DNA from 3 places in the Pseudomonas sp. NPDC090233 genome. Region 2 is predicted to be linked to each of the others. Evidence: riboswitches for the same ligand, from Rfam matches in the RefSeq annotation. Region 2 holds a riboswitch; each other region holds the start of a gene.
What was found. Region 2 has a riboswitch for cobalamin ahead of cobW (cobalamin biosynthesis protein CobW). Riboswitches for the same ligand answer to the same signal wherever they lie in the genome.
Positions count from the first base shown of each region.

Region 1: linked by a shared signal. The riboswitch ahead of ACIQUF_RS06720 (TonB-dependent receptor) and the one ahead of cobW (cobalamin biosynthesis protein CobW) in region 2 are both predicted to bind cobalamin.
Region 3: linked by a shared signal. The riboswitch ahead of ACIQUF_RS06730 (ABC transporter substrate-binding protein) and the one ahead of cobW (cobalamin biosynthesis protein CobW) in region 2 are both predicted to bind cobalamin.

Region 1 covers NZ_JBIVYQ010000002.1:481,627-488,940, forward strand. Annotated here, with positions in the region: gene ACIQUF_RS06690 (DUF1330 domain-containing protein) at 1-40, opposite strand, end outside; gene ribBA (bifunctional 3,4-dihydroxy-2-butanone-4-phosphate synthase/GTP cyclohydrolase II) at 119-1,240, shown strand; gene ACIQUF_RS06700 (polyamine ABC transporter substrate-binding protein) at 1,434-2,459, shown strand; gene ACIQUF_RS06705 (ABC transporter permease) at 2,456-3,373, shown strand; gene ACIQUF_RS06710 (ABC transporter permease) at 3,380-4,189, shown strand; gene ACIQUF_RS06715 (ABC transporter ATP-binding protein) at 4,209-5,357, shown strand; cobalamin riboswitch at 5,403-5,609, shown strand; gene ACIQUF_RS06720 (TonB-dependent receptor) at 5,720-7,314, shown strand, end outside.
Region 2 covers NZ_JBIVYQ010000002.1:163,750-171,063, reverse strand. Annotated here, with positions in the region: gene ACIQUF_RS05255 (cobalamin biosynthesis protein) at 1-241, opposite strand, end outside; gene ACIQUF_RS05250 (CbtA family protein) at 241-951, opposite strand; gene ACIQUF_RS05245 (CbtB-domain containing protein) at 961-1,146, opposite strand; cobalamin riboswitch at 1,252-1,475, opposite strand; cobalamin riboswitch at 1,618-1,827, shown strand; gene cobW (cobalamin biosynthesis protein CobW) at 1,926-2,993, shown strand; gene cobN (cobaltochelatase subunit CobN) at 2,997-6,758, shown strand; gene ACIQUF_RS05230 (ATP-binding protein) at 6,760-7,314, shown strand, end outside.
Region 3 covers NZ_JBIVYQ010000002.1:489,126-496,439, forward strand. Annotated here, with positions in the region: gene ACIQUF_RS06720 (TonB-dependent receptor) at 1-347, shown strand, start outside; gene ACIQUF_RS06725 (DUF1624 domain-containing protein) at 546-1,712, shown strand; cobalamin riboswitch at 1,741-1,938, shown strand; gene ACIQUF_RS06730 (ABC transporter substrate-binding protein) at 2,048-3,058, shown strand; gene ACIQUF_RS06735 (FecCD family ABC transporter permease) at 3,058-4,074, shown strand; gene ACIQUF_RS06740 (ABC transporter ATP-binding protein) at 4,071-4,859, shown strand; gene ACIQUF_RS06745 (pseudoazurin) at 4,877-5,311, shown strand; gene ACIQUF_RS06750 (OprD family porin) at 5,308-6,645, shown strand; gene ACIQUF_RS06755 (hypothetical protein) at 6,772-7,074, opposite strand; gene ACIQUF_RS06760 (GNAT family N-acetyltransferase) at 7,180-7,314, opposite strand, start outside.

The DNA of each region.
Region 1 (7,314 bases), 320 kb from region 2:
GGTCGGTCACGTCGACGTGGGCGATCCAATACGCTTTCATCCGCTGCTCTCCTGTTGCCGAATTATTTATGTATGATGGTATACCATAATAATCACCCCATCACAGTGAGCGTGCAACATGGCCTTCAACAGCATCGAAGAACTCCTCGAGGACTACCGGCAAGGCAAGATGGTCCTGCTGGTGGACGACGAAGATCGGGAAAACGAAGGCGACCTGCTGATCGCCGCCGAGTGCTGTGACGCCCAGGCCATCAACTTCATGGCCCGCGAAGCGCGCGGCCTGATCTGCCTGACCCTGACCGACGAGCACTGTCAGCGCCTGGGCCTGGAGCAGATGGTACCGTCCAACGGCAGCGTGTTCAGCACCGCCTTCACCGTGTCGATCGAGGCCGCCACCGGCGTCACCACCGGCATTTCCGCCGCCGACCGGGCGCGCACCGTGGCGGCGGCGATGGCGGCTGACGCCCGCCCCGAAGACCTGGTGCAACCCGGCCACATCTTCCCCCTGCGCGCCCGCGAAGGCGGTGTGCTGACCCGCGCCGGCCACACCGAAGCGGGTTGCGACCTGGCGCGCCTGGCTGGCTTCGCCCCGGCCTCGGTGATCGTCGAGGTGCTCAACGACGACGGCACCATGGCCCGCCGCCCGGATCTGGAAGTCTTCGCCGCCGCCCACGGCATCAAGATCGGCACCATCGCCGACCTGATTCACTACCGCCTGAGCACCGAACAGACCATCAAGCGCATCGGTGAGCGCGAGTTGCCGACGGTGCATGGCAGCTTCCGCCTGGTCACCTACGAGGACCGTATCGAAGGCGGTGTGCACATGGCCATGGTCATGGGCGACATCCGCCGCGAGCAACCCACCCTGGTGCGTGTGCATGTGATCGACCCTCTGCGCGACCTGGTCGGCGCCGAATATGCCGGGCCGACCAACTGGACGCTGTGGGCGGCGCTGCAGCGGGTTGCCGATGAAGGCGCCGGGGTGGTGGTGATCCTGGCCAACCACGAATCGTCCCAGGCGCTGCTGGAACGGGTGCCGCAGCTGACTCAGCCCGTGCGGCCTTACCAGCGCGGACAGTCGAAGGTGTACTCGGAGGTCGGTACCGGCGCGCAAATTCTTCAGGACCTGGGCGTGGGCAAGCTGCGTCACCTGGGGCCGCCGCTCAAGTATGCAGGGTTGGCGGGGTATGAGCTGGAGGTGGTGCAAAGCATCCCGTTCGAGTCGGTTGCCACTGAGTGATGGCCGGTCGCCTTATCCTCTTGCCAAAAACTTGGAATACCATAATATGATATCCCGTAGACCTTAAAATCGCAGGCCGGCACCTACACTTAAAAACGGCCACTGACACTTTGTTTTAGCTGCTCCCCGAATACTGTTGGCGGGCGCACCAAAAAGCCCCGCCTCGAATAACAAAAGCAACGAGGGCGTAACCATGCTGTTGAGCAAACGTGTAACCGCAGTGCTGTCCGCCAGCCTGCTGACCCTGGCCTGTCAGGCCGTGCAGGCCGCCGACAGCCTGAATTTCGTCAGCTGGGGTGGGACCACCCAGGACGCCCAGAAAGAAGCATGGGCCGTACCCTTCACCAAATCGACCGTTATAAAAGTCGTCCAGGACGGCCCGACCGACTATGGCAAGCTCAAGGCCATGGTCGAGAGCGGCAACGTGCAGTGGGACGTGGTCGACGTGGAAGCCGACTTTGCCCTGCGTGCCGCCAGCGAAGGCCTGCTCGAACCCCTCGATTTCAATCAGATCAAACGCGACAAGATCGACCCACGCTTCGTCAGCGACCACGGCGTCGGCTCGTTCTTCTTCTCGTTCGTGCTCGGCTACAACGAAGGCAAGCTCGGCGCCAACAAGCCGGTGGACTGGACCGCGTTGTTCGACACCAAGACCTACCCCGGCAAACGCGCCCTGTACAAATGGCCAAGCCCCGGCGTGCTGGAACTGGCCCTGCTGGCCGACGGCGTCGCGCCCGACAAGCTCTACCCGCTGGACCTGGATCGCGCCTTCAAGAAGCTCGACACCATCAAGAAAGACATCGTCTGGTGGGGCGGTGGCGCCCAGTCGCAGCAACTGCTGGCCTCCGGTGAAGCCTCGCTCGGGCAGTTCTGGAACGGCCGCGTCTACGCCCTGCAGCAAGATGGCGCACCGGTGGGCGTGAGCTGGAAGCAGAACCTGGTCATGGCCGACTTCCTGGTCATCCCCAAAGGCGCCAAGAACAAGGACGCGGCCATGAAGTTCCTGGCCAACGCCAGCAGTGCCGAAGGCCAGGCCGAGTTCGCCAACAAGACCGCCTACGCCCCGGTCAACGTCGACAGCGTTGCCAAGCTCGACAAGGACCTGGCGAAGAACCTGCCGACCGCCTACGCCCAGGATCAGGTCACGCTGGACTTCGCCTACTGGGCCAAGAACGGCCAAGCCATCGCCGCGCGCTGGAATGAGTGGTTGGTCAAATGAAAGTCGCCATCAACGCCCTGCACAATGCGCAAGGTGCCCCCACGGGCACCGGCGCCCCGCAAACCGCACCCCAGCGCGAACCCATGAGCCGGCGCTGGAAAGGCAGCCGTAATCTGCTGCCGGCCCTGCTGTTCCTTGGCCTGTTCTTCTTCGCCCCGCTGATCGGCCTGCTGCTGCGCGGGGTGCTGGAGCCGGTGCCGGGGCTGGGCAACTACGAGCAGCTGTTCGCCAACTCGGCCTATGCACGGGTGCTGTTCAACACCTTCTCGGTGGCCGGTGTGGTCACCCTGATCAGCGTGCTGCTGGGCTTCCCGCTGGCCTGGGCGATCACCTTGGTGCCCAACGGTTGGGGCCGCTGGCTGTTGAACATCGTGCTGCTGTCGATGTGGACCAGCCTGCTGGCGCGCACCTACTCGTGGCTGGTACTGCTGCAGAGCTCGGGGGTGATCAACAAGGCGTTGATGGCGATGGGCATCATCGATGCGCCGCTGGAAATGGTGCACAACCTGACCGGCGTGGTGATCGGCATGAGCTACATCATGATCCCGTTCATCGTGCTGCCGCTGCAGGCGACCATGCACGCCATCGACCCGATGGTGTTGCAGGCCGGCTCGATCTGCGGCGCCAGCCCCTGGACCAACTTCTGGAAGGTGTTCCTGCCACTGTGCCGCTCGGGCCTGTTCTCCGGTGCGCTGATGGTGTTCGTGATGTCGCTCGGTTACTACGTCACCCCGGCCCTGCTCGGCGGTGCGCAGAACATGATGCTGCCCGAATTCATCATCCAGCAGGTGCAGTCGTTCCTCAACTGGGGCCTGGCCAGCGCCGCCGCCGCACTGCTGGTGGTGATCACCCTGGTGCTCTTCTACCTGTACCTGAAGCTGCAGCCGGAATCCCCGGTCGGCAACGCGAGGTAATCCGCCATGCTTCTGTCTCCCAATGCCATGGGCCGCCCGCTGCGCACGGGCCTGTACCTGACCACCGGGGTCATCGCGGCGTTCCTGCTGCTGCCGGTGGTGTTCATCATCCTGTTGTCGTTCGGTTCGTCGCAGTGGCTGGTGTTCCCGCCTCCGGGCTGGACCTTCAAGTGGTATGTGCAGTTCTTCGCCAACCCGGAGTGGATGGATGCTGCGCTGGCCAGCCTCAAGGTGGCCGTGCTGACGACCATCGCCGCCGTGCTGCTGGGCCTGCCCACCGCGTTTGCCCTGGTACGTGGACGTTTCCCCGGCCGCGAGATGCTCTACGGGCTGTTCACCATGCCGATGATCGTGCCGCTGGTGATTATCGCCGTGGCGGTGTACGCGCTGTTTCTCAAGCTGGGCTACACCGGCACGCTGTTCGCCTTCGTGGTCAGCCATGTGATCGTCGCCCTGCCCTTCACCATCATCTCGATCATCAACTCGCTGAAGCTGTTCGACCAATCGATCGAGGATGCCGCCGTGATTTGCGGGGCCTCGCGCCTGCAGGCGATCTTCAAGGTGACCTTCCCGGCGATTCGCCCCGGGATGATCGCCGGCGGTCTGTTCGCCTTCCTGGTGTCATGGGACGAGGTGGTGCTCAGCGTGATGATGGCCAGCCCCGACCTGCAGACGTTGCCCGTGAAAATGTGGACCACCTTGCGCCAGGACCTGAGCCCGGTGATCGCCGTCGCCTCGACGCTGCTGATCGGCCTGTCGCTGCTGGTCATGGTCATCGCCGCCGCCTTGCGCCGGCGCACCGAAGTCAACGCTTGATTGCGCGGAGAAAACAACAATGAGTGCAGTGATCAAAGACAACGCGCACAACAAGACCCTGGTCAGCCTGCGCGGCCTGAACAAGCATTACGGCGACTTCACCGCCGTGGACAATTTGGACCTTGAAATCCAGGACGGCGAGTTCCTCACCTTCCTTGGTTCCAGTGGCTCGGGCAAGTCCACCACCCTGTCGATGCTGGCCGGTTTTGAAACCCCCAGCAGCGGCGAGATCCTGGTCGACGGCCAGTCGCTGGTGAACGTGCCACCGCACAAGCGCGACATCGGCATGGTGTTCCAGCGCTACTCGCTGTTCCCGCACCTGAACGTACGCGACAACATCGCCTTCCCGCTGGCCATCCGCAAGCTCGGCGCTGCCGAGATCAACAAGCGGGTCGACGCCATGCTCAAGCTGGTGCAACTGGAGAAGTTCGCCCACCGCAAGCCTTCGCAGATGTCCGGTGGCCAACAGCAGCGCGTGGCGATTGCCCGGGCGCTGGTGTACGAGCCGCGCATCCTGTTGATGGACGAGCCGCTCGGCGCGCTGGACAAGAAGCTGCGCGAAGACCTACAGGACGAACTGCGCCAGCTGCACCGCCGGCTGGGCATCACCATCGTCTACGTGACCCACGACCAGGAAGAAGCCATGCGCCTGTCCCAGCGCATCGCGATCTTCAGCCACGGCAAGATCGTTGGCCTGGGCACCGGTTACGATCTGTACCAGAACCCACCGAATGCCTTCGTCGCCTCGTTCCTGGGCAACTCGAACTTCCTGCGCATCAAGGCCAGCAGTCATGGTGCCGGCAGCTTCGAAGGCCAACCGGTGGCGATCCGCCTGACCCCTGGCCTGGCGGCCGGGCAGGACGCGCTGATCATGGTGCGTCCGGAAAAAGCCCTGGCCCTGACCACCGAGCAGGCTGCGCGCGAACCGTTGCCCGCAGGCTGGAACGAGGTCGATGCAAAAGTCGGCGAAGTACTGTTCCTCGGCGAAAGCCAGACCTGCCATGTGATGACACCGGGCGGCACAGAACTGACGGTAAAGGCCCTGTCGGCTGCCGGCATGCCAATGCAACCGGGCGATACCGTGAAGGTGCGCTGGGCGGTGGCCGATGCCTGCATCTACACCGAATGGGCCGAAAGCGACCTGAGCAAGTCGGCCGGCGCACACTGACCGCCTTGGCAGGTAAATGATTGACGCGCGCCCCGACCAGTGGTCAGATGCGCGCCAGTTTCAGGTGTCCTGCGCCGCCGTGCGCAGGGTGAAACGGGAAGCCGGTGCGTCGTGGTCCACGACAAGTCCGGCGCTGCCCCCGCAACGGTAAGCGAGTGAGGCCTTCGACACACCACTGTGCGCATGCATGGGAAGGTGAAGGCGTCATGACCCTCGCAAGCCCGGAGACCGGCCTGAAGCTTCACTTGGCAACCCGCGGTGGGCGGGCGCAGGCCGGTATCCGCGTGTGCGCCTGCGTGCGCGGTTGTGCCTTTGCGTGTTTTCCACCGGGATCCATTCATTCCTGCAGTCAGTGGAAAGACATGTCCCGTTTCTTCAAGCTTCAGCCGCTGGCGGCCTGCCTGGCCGTCGCCCTGCCAGCCCTGGCCGATGACCACGACAACGCCGTCCTGGCGCTACCCTCCACAGCCATCACCGACACCCGCGACGAACAGCACGTCGACCTTGCCACGCCGACCCAGGCCGGCTCACGGCTGAACCTCAGCGCCCTGGAAACCCCGGCCAGCACCAGCACCCTCACCGCCGAAGAGATCCAGCAACGCAACAACCTCACCGTGCAGGACGCCGTGACCCGCTCGCCGGGCATCACCTTCGTCGGCAGCCCCGGCGATGGCGGCACCGGCCTCTCGGCCCGTGGCTTTACCGGCCACGGCTCGGTGATGACGCTGTTCGACGGCGCGCGCTTGTATACCGGTGCCGGCACCCAGACCTTCCCGGTCGACCCGTGGATGGTCGAGCGCATCGACGTGATTCGGGGCCCGGCCTCGGTGCTGTATGGCGAAGGCGCCACCGGTGCGGTAATCAACGTGATCCCGAAAAAGCCCTTCAGCGGCGACATCCGCAACCACCTGCGCCTGGGCTACGGCTCCTGGGACCGCCAGCAACTGGGCCTGGACAGCGGCGGCAGCCTCAGCGAACGCCTGAGCTATCGCCTTACCCTCAACCAGCAGTCCGGCAACGGCTGGGTCGACCGCACCGACTCGCGCAGCCTGGCCCTCAGCGCCGCGCTGCGTTTCGACGCCAGCGACGACCTGAGCTTCACCCTGGCCCATGAGCGTGGCGACGCCGAGCCTGCCAACTACTACGGCACGCCGCTGATCGACGGCCACTATCGCAGCAGCCTGCGCAAGAAGAACTACAACATCCAGAATGACCAGCAGCGCTACCACGACGAGTGGACCCGCTTCACCACCGACTGGACCATCAACGACCAGCTCAGCGCCAGCAACCAGCTCTACTACATCAAGAGCCGCCGCCACTGGCGCAACGCCGAGGACTACAGCTGGGACGCCGACCGCGAGCAGCTGCTGCGCCAGAGCTACCTGGAGATCAAACACAACCAGGAGCAGATCGGCGACCGCCAGACCTTCACCTTCGACCATTCGCTGTTCGGCCTGGCGAGCAAGACCGTGGTCGGCACCGAGTACAACAAGGTGCGCTTCAACGTCGACAGCAACTCGCCGTACAACGATGTGGGTGGCGACTACGTCGACCCGTGGCAGCCGGCGCCCGGGTATTTCCACAGCGACTCGCCCACACGCCCACAAACCCTGTCCACCACCCACACCTTCGCCCTGTTCGCCGAAAACCGCCTGCAACTGACCGAGCGCCTGTCGTTGGTGACCGGCGTGCGTCGCGACCAGAACCACATCGACCGCGACAACCTCACCAACGACACCCGCAGTGACCGCAGCCTGAACGGCGGCAACTGGCGCGCCGGGCTGGTGTTCGCGGCCACCGACAACCTGTCGCTGTACGGCCAGTATTCGACGAGCGAGGACGGGGTGAACAACCTGATCAGCCTCAGCCCGACGCAGATGAACTATGACCTGACCGAGTCGAAACAGACCGAGCTGGGCCTCAAGCAGCGATTCTGGGACGGTCGCGGCGAGTGGAC
Region 2 (7,314 bases):
CGAACGCCTGTAGCTGGGTGGCGTCGAAGATCACCAATGGCAGGTTGTGACGTTTGGCAAGTTGTCGCAGGCCACGCTCGTCGGCTTTTAAAGCGATGCTGGCGATGCCTTGCAAGGCTGACAGCGCCAGGCCATGGCTGTCCAGGGCTTGGCGCAGCAGGGTGTCGAGAACGTCCACTGGGCAGCCCCGGCGGCAACCGAAGCCGGCGTACAGCGCCAGCTGCGGCTGTTGGCAGGCCATCACGCTTGGCTTGAGCGGCGATACAACCAGGCACTGAGCAGTCCCAGGGCCAGCCAGAAGGCGGCGTTGGTCAGCCACGAAGCGATCTTGAACTGGGTTTCCAGTGCTTCAGGGGCCAGGCTTGCATGGACTTCGGGCTGCGGTGCACCGATGACATGGGGCATCACCAGCAATACCACGCCGAGCGCCTTGAGCAGCCAGTGCCGGGCAAATACCAGCAACGCCAGGCCGACGGCGGTGCTGGCAGCAGTACCGATCCACCAGCTCTGACGCAGGCCGAGGTCGGCGGCGGCAGTACCCGGAAGCTCAGGCGGCAGGCCCAGGGTGGGCGCCAGGCAGAACACGGCGAAGCCGGCCAGGCCCCACAGTGCGCCAGTGCTGACGCGGTTGGGTTCACGCAGGCTGTAAAGGGCAGCGAGTATCAGTGCGAAGCCGACGGCGACGACCAGGTTGCCACCGGTGGTGGAGAGGATGCGCTGCCAGCCATCTTCGGGCGACCAGGCCTCTTCGCTGTGTTCATGCCCACCCGCATGTTCATGGGCAACGGCTGCTTCACCGTCATGGCTGTGCTGCTCGACGGCAGGCGCCGCCGATTCGTAGGTTTCCGCCTGCAGAATCAACGGAGCCACCCAGAAACTTTGCAGCAGGGTAAGCAGCAAGGCTGCAAGCAGGCCGCTGAACCCGGCGGTGCGGGCAATGCGCTTGATCATGGGGCGGTCTCAGTGGCAGGGGAAGGCGGCGCTGTGGCGGGTATCGTGCGCGGCATTGTGCACGGCTTCGAGGTGCGAAAAACCGGCGAAGTAGACCAGGCACAGGCCCAGCAGGCTGGCGCCGGCGGCGATGACCACGCGCTGGCTGAGGGTGACGGGCGTGGCGATGGCGTGCTTGGTGCTGGTGATGGGCATGACGCTTTCCTCTGCTTTGCTTTTGTATGGGCAACGGGGCACAGGCGAGCGCGACAACCCCGGACCTCAAGGCCCAGGGGAATGCGACAGCGCCCGCCCACCGCGGGGTGTTCATGAACGCCAGGCCGGTCTCCGGGCTTGCGAGGAGGAGCAGGGCTCCTGGTAAAGCGTCACCTTCCCATGCCGTACTGCGTGGCACAGTGGTCCAGACGCTTCACTCGCTTACCGTTGCGGGGGCAGCACCGGATTTGTCGCACCCTGGTGAGGGCCTGCGACGCACCGGTTTCCCGTTTCACCCCCGTGGGGGCACCTGAACGCGAGGTGTAAGGAGAGCACGGGGGAGGGTTTGCGTCAATTGGCCGTAGGTAAACCGTAGGAGCGGATTCATCCGCGATGCGCCGCGTGGGCGGCGCTCGATCTCAAGAGCAATACAAATCTCAAGCCATGAGTTGACCATCCCGACCCCCCCGCGTAGCCTTGCCGCTTCGAGGTTCTTCGGCCACGCCGAAGCTAAGACGGGAACGCGGTACAAGCCGCGGCTGCCCCCGCAACTGTAAGCACCAAGACGGATCGACACAGCCACTGCGCCCAGGCGCGGGAAGGCGTCATCCCGCCAGCCCTGTTCAAAGAGGGGCCGGAACGGTGCAAGCCAGGAGACCTGCCTCGCGACGTTTTCGACTTTCAACCGGGCGGGGTGATCCGGTGGCGAACGAGCCCGGCCATCTGGCCTGCGGCTTTCGTCCCGCATGCCCGCGCCATCCTGCCAAGGGCAACGCGACATGAAAACACTGGCCAAGCTCCCCGTCACCATCGTCACCGGCTTCCTCGGCTCGGGCAAGACCACCTTGCTCCGGCACATGCTCGACAACGCCCAGGGCCGCCGCATCGCAGTCATCGTCAACGAATTCGGCGAGCTCGGTATCGACGGCGAAATCCTCAAGCAGTGCAGCATCGGCTGCACCGAGGAAGAGGCCAGCGGCCGCGTCTATGAGTTGGCCAACGGCTGCCTGTGCTGCACCGTGCAGGAAGAGTTCTTCCCGGTGATGCGCGAACTGGTGGCGCGCCGCGGCGACCTCGATCACATCCTCATCGAAACCAGCGGCCTGGCCCTGCCCAAGCCGCTGGTGCAAGCCTTCCAGTGGCCGGAAATCCGCAATGCCTGCACTGTTGACGCCGTCATTACCGTCGTCGACAGCCCAGCCGTAGCCGCCGGCACCTTCGCCGCCTACCCGGACCAGGTCGATGCCCAGCGCAAGCTCGACCCTAACCTGGACCATGAATCGCCCCTGCATGAGCTGTTCGCCGATCAGCTGGCCAGCGCCGACCTGGTGGTGCTGAACAAAGCCGACCTGATCGACGCCGAGGGCCTGGCCAAAGTACGCGCTGAGGTTGCCGAAGAACTGCCGCCAGCGGTCAAGGTGATCGAAGCCAGCAGCGGGCGCTTGCCGCTGGAAGTGCTGCTGGGCGTGGGCGCCGAGTCGGAGGCGCACATCGATGGCCGCCGTACGCACCATGACTCGCATCACGACGGCGACGATCATGACGATCACGACCATGACGCCTTCGACTCCATCTCCATCGACCTGCCTGAAGCTGACGAAGCCCTGTTGCTCGATGCGCTGACCCAGTTGGTGGTGGAGTTCGGCATCCTGCGCGCCAAGGGCTTCGCGGCCATCCCCGGCAAGCCGATGCGCCTGTTGGTGCAGGGTGTGGGCACCCGCTTCGACAAGCACTTCGACCGCGCCTGGCGTGCCGACGAACCGCGCATCACCCGCCTGGTGCTGATCGGCCAGGCCCTCGATGCCGTGCAACTGGAAGCGCGCCTGCGCCAAGCCCTGGGCGCCTGACTCATGCACCTGCTGCGGACCCAGCCCGGCGGCTTCGTGCCGGACGACAGCATCGCCGACCTCGGCCAGACGCCCGCCGAACTGGTGATCCTCTGCAGCGGCGATTCGCACCTGGCATTGCTCGCCGAAACCGCCGAGCAACTGCCGGATGACTACCCCAGCCTGCGCCTGGCCAACCCCATGCAAGTGCAGAACCACGCCTCGGTCGACCTGTACGTCGACGAGGTGCTGCGCCATGCCAAGGTGATTCTGGTGTCGTTGCACGGCGGCGTCGGCTACTGGCGCTATGGAGTCGAGCAATTGGTCGAACTGGCCTCGCGCGGCGTACAGTTGATCCTGGTGCCCGGTGACGACCGTCCCGACCCTGAGCTGACCGGGCTTGGCACGGTCACTGGCGAGCCGGCCGAGCGCCTTTGGCATTACTTGCGACAAGGCGGCAAGGCCAACGCAGTCAACCTGTTCAAGTGCCTGGCCAACCAGTGGCTGGGCCGCGATTACAGCTGGGACGCGCCGCAGCCATTGCCACGCACCTCGATCTACCACCCGCACATCCCCGCAGCCGCCTTGGAGGACTGGTACGCCCAATGGCATCCGGAACATCCGGTGGCGCCGCTGCTGTTCTATCGCTCGCACTTGCAGGCGGCCAACACCGCGTTCATCGACGTTTTCTGCGAACGGCTGCTGGCCGCCGGGCTCAACCCGCTGCCGATCGCCGTCGCCAGCCTCAAGGAAAGCGCCTGCCTGGAGCAGGTTGAACACTGGCTGGATGAAGTGGGCGCCGAGGTGCTGATCAACACCACGGGCTTTGCCCTGTCCAGTCCGGAACGCCCCAACCTGCGACCGTTCCGGCGCGACATCCCGGTGCTGCAGGCGATCTGCGCGCAGGACAACCAACCCGGCTGGGAGGCCAGCGAGCAGGGCCTGGGCGCTCGCGACCTGGCCATGCACATTGCCTTGCCAGAACTGGATGGGCGCATCATCACCCGCCCGGTGAGCTTCAAGGACATGGCCTGGCGCAGTGAGCGCAGCCAGTCCGACGTGGTCTGCTACCGCGCCCACCCCGAGCGCATGGACTTCGTCGCCGAACTGGCACGGCACTGGGTCGAGCTGGCGCGCCTGCCCAATGGGCAGAAGCGCGTGGCGTTGGTGCTGGCCAACTACCCGACCCGTGATGGGCGCATCGGCAATGGCGTCGGGCTGGATACGCCCGCAGCGGCCCTGAACATCCTCAAAGCCCTGCAAGCTGAAGGCTACCCGCTGGCCGAACTGCCCAGCAGCGGCACACAGCTGATTCATCAGCTGCTTGGCGGTGTCACCAACGATCTCGAACACCTCGACCAGCGCCCTTGCGCACAGAGCCTGAGCCTGGCGGATTACCAGGCTGCCTTCGACCGTCTGCCCGAAGCTAACCGCCAGGCCGTGCTGGAGCGTTGGGGCCCGCCCGAGCAGGACCCGATGTACCGCAACGGCCGCCTGATGGTCGCTGGCCTGCGATTTGGCCTGACCTTCGTCGGTATCCAGCCGGCGCGTGGCTATCAGGTGGACCCCAGTGCCGTGTACCACGATCCGGACCTGGTGCCGCCGCATGGCTATCTGGCATTCCATTTCTGGCTGCGCCATGCATTCGCCGCCGATGCGGTCATCCATGTCGGCAAGCACGGCAACCTCGAATGGCTGCCCGGCAAGGGCGTCGGCTTGTCTGCCCAGTGCTGGCCCGATGCGCTGCTGGGCCCGCTGCCGAACATCTACCCCTTCATTGTCAACGACCCGGGCGAGGGTGCCCAGGCCAAGCGCCGCACCCAAGCGGTGATCATCGACCACCTGATGCCGCCGCTGACGCGCGCCGAAACCTACGGGCCACTGCGCCATCTGGAGCAACTGGCCGATGAGTTTTACGAAGCGCAGATGCTCGACCCACGGCGCGCCCGGGAACTGCAGGGCGACATTCTTGACCTGGTGAAGGCCAACCACATCGACCGCGAACTGAAGCTGGAAGGCCAGTTGGAAGATGCCGCTGTGTGGCTGCCGCGCCTGGATACCTACCTGTGCGACCTCAAGGAATCGCAGATTCGCGACGGCTTGCATGTATTTGGCGAGTCCCCGCAGGCACGCCTGCGGATCGACACTTTGCTGGCGCTGCTGCGGGTAGAGCGCGGCGATGGCCGGGGCGGCAATGCCAGCGTGTTGCGCACGCTCGCCAAGGCCCTGGCGCTGGGCTTCGACCCGTTGGATTGCGACCTCGGGCAAAACTGGGCTGGCCCGCGCCCAGCGCTGCTGCAAGCCATCAGCGAATCAGCATGGCGCACTTGCGGTGACACCCGCGAGCGCCTTGAGCTGTTGGCGCTGCAAGTTATCGAGCAAGCGCTGAACGGTACCCTTCAATTGCCCGCCGAGGCTCACTGGCAGCCAGTGTACGAGGTGGTGCAAGCCTTGCTGGAGCAGGTAGCGCCCAACCTGGACGCTTGCGGGGCCGCTGAAATCAACGGATTGCTTGCAGCCCTGGCCGGGCGCTTCGTGCCGGCCGGCCCCAGCGGTGCACCCAGCCGTGGGCGCCTGGATGTACTGCCCACCGGCCGCAACTTCTATACCGTGGATGTACGCAACCTGCCCACCACCACGGCCTGGCGCCTGGGTTTCGCCTCGGCCAACCTGATCCTCGAACGCCATCTCCAGGACCACGGCGATCACTTGCGCCAACTCGGTCTCTCGGTATGGGGCACCGCGACCATGCGTACCGGCGGCGACGACATCGCCCAAGCCATGGCACTGATGGGCGTGCGGCCGGTATGGGCTACCGGCAGCCAGCGTGTCGATGACTTCGAGATCCTGCCGTTGAGCCTGCTCGACCGTCCGCGGGTGGATGTGACCTTGCGTGTTTCAGGCTTCTTCCGCGATGCCTTCGGCAACCTGATTCGTCTGTTCGATGCGGCAGTGCAGGCGGTGGCGGCGCTGGACGAACCGGATGACGCCAACCCCCTGGCCGCGCGGGTGCGCAGCGAGCGTGAAACCTTGCAGGCGCAAGGTATGCAGGCTGAACAAGCTGCACGCCAGGCCGGTTGGCGTGTCTTCGGCGCCAAGCCGGGCGCCTATGGTGCCGGGGTGCAGAATGCCATCGACGGCCGCCTGTGGCACAGCCGTGATGACCTGGCCGAGGTGTACCTCAACCATGGTGGCTATGCCTATGGCGCCAGCGACGAAGGCACACCCGCGCGGGCTCAGTTCGCTCGGCGCCTGGGTCAAGTGCAGGCGGTCCTGCAGAATCAAGACAATCACGAACACGACCTGCTCGATTCCAACGACTATTACCAGTTCCAGGGGGGCATGCTGGCCGCCTCCGAGACCTTGTCGGGCAGCGCAGTGGCCAGTTACCACGGCGACCACAGCCAGGTGGACCGGCCGCGCATCCGTACCCTCAAGGAAGAGCTGAACCGCGTGATCCGCGCCCGCGCCTTGAACCCCAAGTGGATCGACGGCGCCAAGCGCCATGGCTATAAAGGAGCGTTCGAACTGGCGGCGACGGTCGACAACCTGTTCGCCTTCGACGCGACCACGCACCTGATCGACGACCATCATTACCAGTCGCTGGCCGATGCCTACGTGCTCGACCCGGCGACCCGCAATTTCATGCGCGAGCACAACCCCGAGGCCTTGCGTGACCTCACCGAGCGTCTGCTGGAGGCCCAGCAACGGGGCCTCTGGGAAGCCCCCGGTGACTACCGCGAAGCCTTGGAAGAGCAATTGCTCGACGGCGAGGAACAGGCTTGAAATGAGTGAACCCGTGCAGTTTCCCCTGGCGGCCGTGGTCGGTGCCGAAGACCTCAAGCTGGCCTTGTGCCTGACCGCCATCGACCCGAAGATTGGCGGCGTCCTGATCGAGGGGCCGCGTGGCATGGCCAAAAGTACCTTGGCCCGCGGCCTGGCCGACCTGCTCGACGAAGGCCCGTTCGTGACCTTGCCGCTGGGTGCCAGCGAAGAGCGGCTGGTCGGCACGCTCGACCTCGATGCCGCACTGGGGCAAGGCAAGGCGCAGTTTTCACCGGGCGTGCTGGCCCAGGCCGATGGTGGCGTGCTGTATGTCGATGAAGTCAACCTGCTGCCCGACACCCTGGTCGACCTGTTGCTGGACGTGGCTGCCAGCGGCACCAACCGCATCGAGCGGGACGGTATTTCCCATCGGCACAGTGCGCGCTTTGTTTTGATCGGCACGATGAACCCCGAAGAAGGCGAATTGCGCCCGCAATTGCTCGACCGCTTCGGCTTGAACGTGGTGCTCGAAGGATTGCCAGCACCCGCTGCGCGTCAGCAGATCATCCGTCGTCGC
Region 3 (7,314 bases), 330 kb from region 2:
AACTGGTCGGCGGCGTGCCCCAGGACCGCGCCGGCAACCGCCCGGCCAACGTACCACGGCGTACGGCCAACCTGTGGTTGAGCAAGGACTTTGGCCAGCAGGTCGAGGCTGGCATGGGCGCGCGCTATGTGGACGAGCGTTATGCCAACACCGCCAACACCCAGAGTGCACCGGGATACACCGTGGTCGATGCCAATATCGGCTGGCAGGCGCTGCCGGATGTGCGCTTGGGGTTGCAGGTGAACAACTTGTTCGACCGCGAGTATGTGGCGTCGGCGTTCAGTGGTACGCAGTGGATCATGGGCGTGCCGCGGTCGTATTTTGCGACGGTGGATTACAGCTTCTGATCTGAGTAGGCAGGTCTGGCCTCTTCGCGGCTAAAGCCGCTCCCACGGGTTCTCCAAAATCGGTGGTGTACCTGTGGGAGCGGCTTTAGCCGCGAAGAGGCCAGCAAGGACACCCAAAAAATCACTTCCAGGCTTGAATGAAATAGTTATAAGATAACGTTTCATTTGACATCCATTCCTGCCTGCGACCCACCTCCAATGACAAGCGCCGCCGCCACCCCAACCCTGCTCACCCAGCGCCTGCAGAGCATCGACGCCCTGCGCGGCCTGGTAATCCTCTTCATGCTGCTCGACCACGTCCGCGAGACGTTCTTCCTGCACCGCCAGGTCGGCGACCCGATGGCCATCGACGCCACCGACCCAACACTGTTCGCCAGCCGCACCCTGGCCCACCTGTGCGCGCCGGTGTTCGTGCTGCTGACCGGCCTGTCGGCCTGGCTGTACGGCGAGAAGTACCAGGGCCGCAGCGATGTCTCGGCGTTCCTGTTCAAGCGCGGCCTGTTCCTGGTGGTGCTGGAGTTCACCCTGGTCAACTTCGCCTGGACCTTCCAGCTGCCGCCCAGCGTGATCTACCTGCAAGTGATCTGGGCCATCGGCGTGAGCATGATCGCCCTGTCGCTGCTGGTGTGGCTGCCGCGCCCTGTCCTGCTGGCCGTCGGGGCCGTGATCATCGCGGGCCACAACCTGCTTGATGGCCTGCACTTCGGCGTGGAGTCGGCCATGCATGTGCCATGGGCGATCCTGCATGATCGGGGCTGGCTGGAATTCTCCGATAGCCTGCGCCTGCGTACTTCCTACCCGGTGCTGCCTTGGATCGGCGTGATCGCCCTGGGCTATGGCCTTGGCCCGTGGTTTGCCCGTGGCACGGATGCGCAAAAACGCCAAAATCGACTGCTGCTGGCCGGCGTGATCGCGTTGCTGGGCTTCGTCGTGCTGCGCATGCTCAACGGCTATGGCGAAGCGCCGTGGAGCGGCTACCCGACCTTCACGCAGACGCTGATGAGCTTCTTCAACATCACCAAATACCCGCCTTCGCTGCTGTTCCTCACCCTGACTCTGGGCTGCGGTCTGCTGTTGCTGCGCGCCTTCGAGCGCGCCGTGCAGGCCCGCTGGATCAGCGCCTTGGCGGTATTCGGCGCGGCGCCGATGTTCTTCTACTTGCTGCACCTGTACGTGTTGAAACTGCTGTACCTGGCCAGCGTCGCCTTGTTCGGCCTGAACCACGGTGCCTACTTCGGCTTCGATGGCATCGGCGCGGTGTGGCTGAGCGCGGTGCTGCTGGCGCTGGCGCTGTACCTGCCGGTGCAATGGTTCGCCCGGCTCAAGGCCCGCCGTCGCGACATCACCTGGCTCAAGTACTTCTGATTTAGCGTTTTCACCCGGCGCCTGATGGTCTACCATGCGGGCCGCCGGTTTCCACCACGGAAATAATAGGGAATCCCAGGCCGCCCAGGCGCGCCAAAGGGAACTGCCCCCGCAACTGTAGGTGCCGAGTTCGCTCCATCGATGCCACTGGACCATAGGTCCGGGAAGGCCGGAGCCGAACGACGACGCACCAGTCAGGAGACCTGCCGGCCTACATTCACCAACCGGCGGGGTGTCCGGGATTGGCCATCAGTGTTGCCCCTGCCAGCTGCAGGGGCTCGGCGATGCCTGTCCGTGCGTTCTTCCGTGAACTGTCCGATAGGAGATCGCCCCGCATGCTGCCTCGTTTCGCCACCCTGCTCGCCGGCCTGAGCCTCACCGGTGTGGCCCATGCCGCCGCCACCCACTACCCGCTCACCGTGGACAACTGCGGCGCGCCGCAAACCTTCGCCCACGCCCCCGAGCGCGCGGTGACCATCGGCCAGGCCGGTACCGAAATGCTTTATGCGCTGGGTCTTGGCGAAAAGCTGGCCGGTACCTCGTTGTGGTTCAACAACGTGTTGCCCGAGTACAAGGCGCTGAACGACCAGGTGCCGCGCCTTGCCGACAACGACCCAAGCTTCGAAGCGGTGGTCGGCAAGCGTCCGCAGTTGGTGGCCGTGCAGTTCGAATGGATGGTCGGCGCCCAGGGCGTGGTCGCCACCCGCGAACAATTCAACGAACTGAAAATTCCCACCTACCTGCTGCCCTCGGACTGCGAAGGCAAGGACAACCTGGTCGGTGCCGACGGCACGCGCCTGCAGGCCTTCCAGGTCGACAGCATCTATAAAAGCGTCAGCCAGCTGGCTGAAATCTTCGACGTGCAGGACCGTGGCGCAGCACTGAACGCCGACCTCAAAGCTCGTCTGGACGCTGCCAAGCAGCAACTGGACGGCAAGGACCTGAGCACTACCTCAGCGCTGTTCTGGTTCTCCAGCGCCGACCTGGACATCGACCCCTACGTCGCCGGCCAACAGGGTGTCGCCGATTTCATGCTGCGCACCCTGGGCGTGCGCAACGTGGTCGAGTCCACCGAAGAATGGCCGACCGTGGGCTGGGAAACCCTCGCCAAGGCCAATCCGACCTGGCTGATCATCGCCCGTATGGACCGCCGCCGCTTCCCGGCCGACGACTACCAGAAGAAACTCGAATTCCTCCACAACGACCCGGTCACCCAACACATGGATGCGGTGAAGAACAACCGCATCATCATCCTCGACGCCGACGCCATGCAGGCGGGCATCCGCTTGTTCCGTGGCCTGCAGACCCTGTCGACGGCCTTCGCCAGCGGTAAAGCGGCCCAGTGATGAAGCGTCTGCTGCCCTGCACCGCCCTGGCCCTGGTCGCCCTGCTCGCCGCCTTGCTGGCAGGCACGGCGATTGGCGAAACCACGGTGTCGCTGCGCGTTGTTTACCAGGTGCTGGCCAATCATCTTTGGCAGGCCGGTTACCCGGTCGACCCGATCGACGCCGGCATCATCTGGAACTACCGCCTGACCCGCACCCTGGTCGCTGCGGCCTGTGGCGCAGGGCTGGCGACCTGTGGAGTGATCCTGCAGGCGTTACTGCGCAACCCACTGGCTGAACCCTACTTGCTGGGCTTGTCGGCCGGGGCTTCGACCGGCGCCGTGCTGGTCGGTCTGCTGGGCCTGGGCAGCGCGGCGCTGAGCATGTCCGGTGGCGCGTTCGTTGGCGCTGTGGCGGCCTTCGGCCTGGTGCTGCTGCTGGCCCGGGCGGCTGGCCCGAGCAGCAACAACGCCCAGGTGATTCTGGCTGGCATCGCCGGTTCGCAACTGTTCAATGCCCTGACCGCCTTCCTTATCACCAAGTCGGCCACCGCCGAGCAGGCGCGCGGCATTATGTTCTGGCTGCTCGGCAACCTCAGCGGCGTGCGTTGGCCGTCGGTGTGGCTGGCAGTGCCGGTGGCGCTGTTCGGGCTGGTGGTGTGCTTGCTGCATCGCCGTACGCTGGACGCCTTCACCTTCGGCGCCGATTCGGCGGCATCGCTGGGCATCGCGGTGCGCCGCAGCCAGTTGCTGCTGATCAGCTGCGCGGCGTTGGTGACGGCGGTGATGGTGTCCATCGTTGGCGCCATTGGTTTTGTCGGGCTGGTGATTCCGCATGCCCTGCGCCTGCTGCTGGGTCCCGGCCATAGCCGCCTGCTGCCGGCCAGCGCCCTGGGCGGTGCGTTGTTCCTGATCGCTGCCGACATGCTGTCGCGCACGCTGATACCCGGCCAGGTGATCCCGGTGGGCGTGGTCACTGCATTGATCGGCGCACCGGTGTTCGCCTTGATTCTGGTAAGCCGCAGGGGGCGGACATGACGGTCATGGCTTCCCTGCACGTCGCCCCACTCGCCTGCCAGGGTTTGAGCCTGAAACTGTCGGGCAGTAGCGTGCTGTGCGATATCGACCTGTCCGTCGTTGCCGGTGAAACCCTTGGCATCGTCGGCCCGAACGGCTCGGGCAAATCCTCCCTGCTCAAGCTGCTGGCTGGTTTGCGCACGCCGCACAGCGGCAGCGTACAGCTGCTTGGCGAACCCCTCGCTCGCCTGCCACGTCGACGTATTGCCCAGGCTTTGGCGCTGGTCGAACAACAGGCCGACACCCTCGACGCGATCAGCGTATTCGACGCGGTAGCCCTCGGCCGCACGCCGTGGTTGTCGGCCCTGGCACCGTTTTGCAAAGACGACCACGCCATCGTCGAGCAGGCCCTGGCCGACCTCGATGCCGCGCACCTGCGCACGCGCATCTGGAGTTCGCTGTCCGGCGGAGAACGCCAGCGTGTACACATCGCCCGCGCCCTGGCCCAACGCCCGCAAGTATTGCTGCTGGACGAGCCGACCAACCACCTCGACATCCAGCACCAGCTGAGCCTGCTGCAGCAAGTGCAGGCGCTGCCGGTGACCACCCTGGTGGCCTTGCACGACCTGAACCAGGCGCTGACCTGCGACCGCGTGGCGGTGCTCGATCAAGGCCGCCTGGTGGCGCTCGGCAAGCCCCTGGAAGTCCTCACTCCCGAACGCCTGCTAAGCACCTTCGGCGTGCACGCCCGCTACCTCACCGACCCCTTCGACGGCGCGCGCATCCTGCGCTTTCGCGCCCCTTGAAACTGGAAGTCACCGCCATGCTGTTGCGCTCCACCGCCCTGCTGCTCGCCAGCACCCTGCTGCCCTTCGCCGCCCAGGCCGAAGTGCATGAAGTGAAGATGCTCAACCGCGGAACGGCCGGCGCCATGGTCTATGAGCCGGACCACCTGCGCATCGCAGCGGGCGACACCGTTCGCTTCCTGCCGACCCAGAGCGGCCATAACGCGGCCAGCGTGCCTGGGTTGCTGCCAACCGGCGCCGAGGCGTTCAAGAGCAAGCTGAACCAGCCGTTCGAGCAGACCTTCACGGTGCCAGGGCTGTACGGCATCCAGTGCATTCCGCACCTGGCGATGGGCATGGTGATGCTGATTCAGGTAGGCGATACCGATTCGACCGCACTACCTGCGGGGTTGCCGGCACGTGCACAGGCGCGCTTCGCGACCCAGCTGCAGCAGCTGGAGGCCGGACAATGAGTCGCTTTCTGCTGGCCCTGCCGTTGCTTAGCCTCGCACCCTTGGCGCTCGCCGAATCGGCACAATCACAAAGCAATGGCCTGATCGAAGACAGCACCTGGAGCATCCTCAACCGCACGGTGTTCGACCAGCGCGATTACAAGCATGGCGGGCGCAACAGCGCTGCGCGCAATGCCTACAAACCGCGCAGCGAACGCAACGGCCTGGCGGAAGAATGGGCCTACGGCTTGATGGGCACCTTCCAGTCGGGATTTACCCAGGGCCTGATCGGAGTGGGTGTGGATGCCCACGCCTACCTTGGCGTACAGCTCGACAGTGGCGGCGGCCGCGCAGGCAAGGCGCGCTTGCTCGGCGTGGACAACGACGGCCACCCGAAGAACGAATACAGCCGCGGTGGCGCGGCGTTGAAGCTGCGCCTGTCCAACACTGTGCTGTCTTATGGTGAGCAGCGGGTGAAGACACCGGTGTTCAGCTCGTCCGACAGCCGCCTGCTACCTGAAACCGCGACGGGGTTCTTCCTCACCAGCAACGAAATCGACAAGCTCAAACTGGTGGTCGGGCACTTCAACGAAAGCACCGACCGCAACGCTTCGAGCCACGACCAAGGCTTCGTGGTCAACTACTCCAACGGCCGTCAGGGCAACACCTTCGACCTCGCCGGCGTGGTATGGAACCCCAGCGCCGCCTTCAGTGGCAGCCTGTACACCTCGCGCTACGAAGACACCTGGAACCAGCACTACCTCGGCAGCACGATTACCCACGCCCTCGACGACCGCCGCAGCCTGAGCCTGGACCTTAACCTGTACCGCACCACCGACACCGGCAAGGCCCTGTCAGGGCGCATCGACAACACCACCTGGAGCCTGGTATCGCGCTACAGCCAAGGCCCGCACAGTTTCAGCCTCGGCTGGCAGCAGGTGAATGGCAACACGCCGTTCGACTACGTGACGCGTGGCGCGATCTTCATTGGTAACGCGGTGCAGATGTCCGACTTCAACGCGCCGAACGAGAAGTCCTGGCAGGCGCGGTATGATCTGAACATGGGCGCGTACGGTGTGCCTGGCCTGAACCTGACGGCGCTGTATGTGCGCGGGTTCGATATCGATGGGACGCATGTGGACCCCACTGGCGGGTATGCGTACCTGGGGTACGGCAAGGATGGCAAGCACTGGGAGCGGGACCTTGAGGCAAGGTATGTGGTGCAGAGTGGCAAGGCCAAGGGGACCACGTTCTCGATGAGGCATAACGTGCATCGCGGGGATACGGCGCAGGCGGAACTGGATGGGGATCAGATTCGATTGGCGGTGGAGTGGCCGTTGACGGGCGGTTTCTAAGGCGAAGAAAAACCCGTAGGAGCGGCTTCAGCCGCGATCACCGGCAAAGCCGGTGCCAATCACCGCGTCGCTCGCTTCGCGGCTGAAGACGCTCCCACAGGTCAAGTCAGGCCAGGCATTTAAGTACTAAGCCACCCCCCACTCCCGCCGCTCCTGATCACTCATCGCCGCCACCACATCAGCAAAGGTATCGTTGAACTCCGAGCTGACATTCCCATGCACTTGATAGTTGGTCAGCAGGTACCGCTTAACCGTCTTCGGCCACTGACCCTCGTTGTGCGCCGCATTGATGATGCCCTTGGCATCGTGGTAAGAGGACTTGGGCCATAACTCGCTCAGTCGCTGTTCGAAATCGCCGAAGCTCCAGCTGTCGGTTCGGCGCTCGAACTCCTCGAGCAGTTGCACTTTGTACTGCGCCAGATGGGCCATGTGGTTTCCTTCTTCGTCATCGTCAGAGACCCGAAGGTAAGGAAATGGCTGGCTGTTGGAAATGAACCGTGTGTCCACGCCAGCGGCTGAAAACCAGGAAAAATCCTACGCAACCATCCAATGTTCCATGTGCGTAGTCCGCCACACCGGATCATCCTCAACATCGGTCACCACGAACCCCTGCCGCTCCCAAAACCGGATAGCCCCAGGCAGAAATGGGTGCGTGTGCAGGTACAGGCA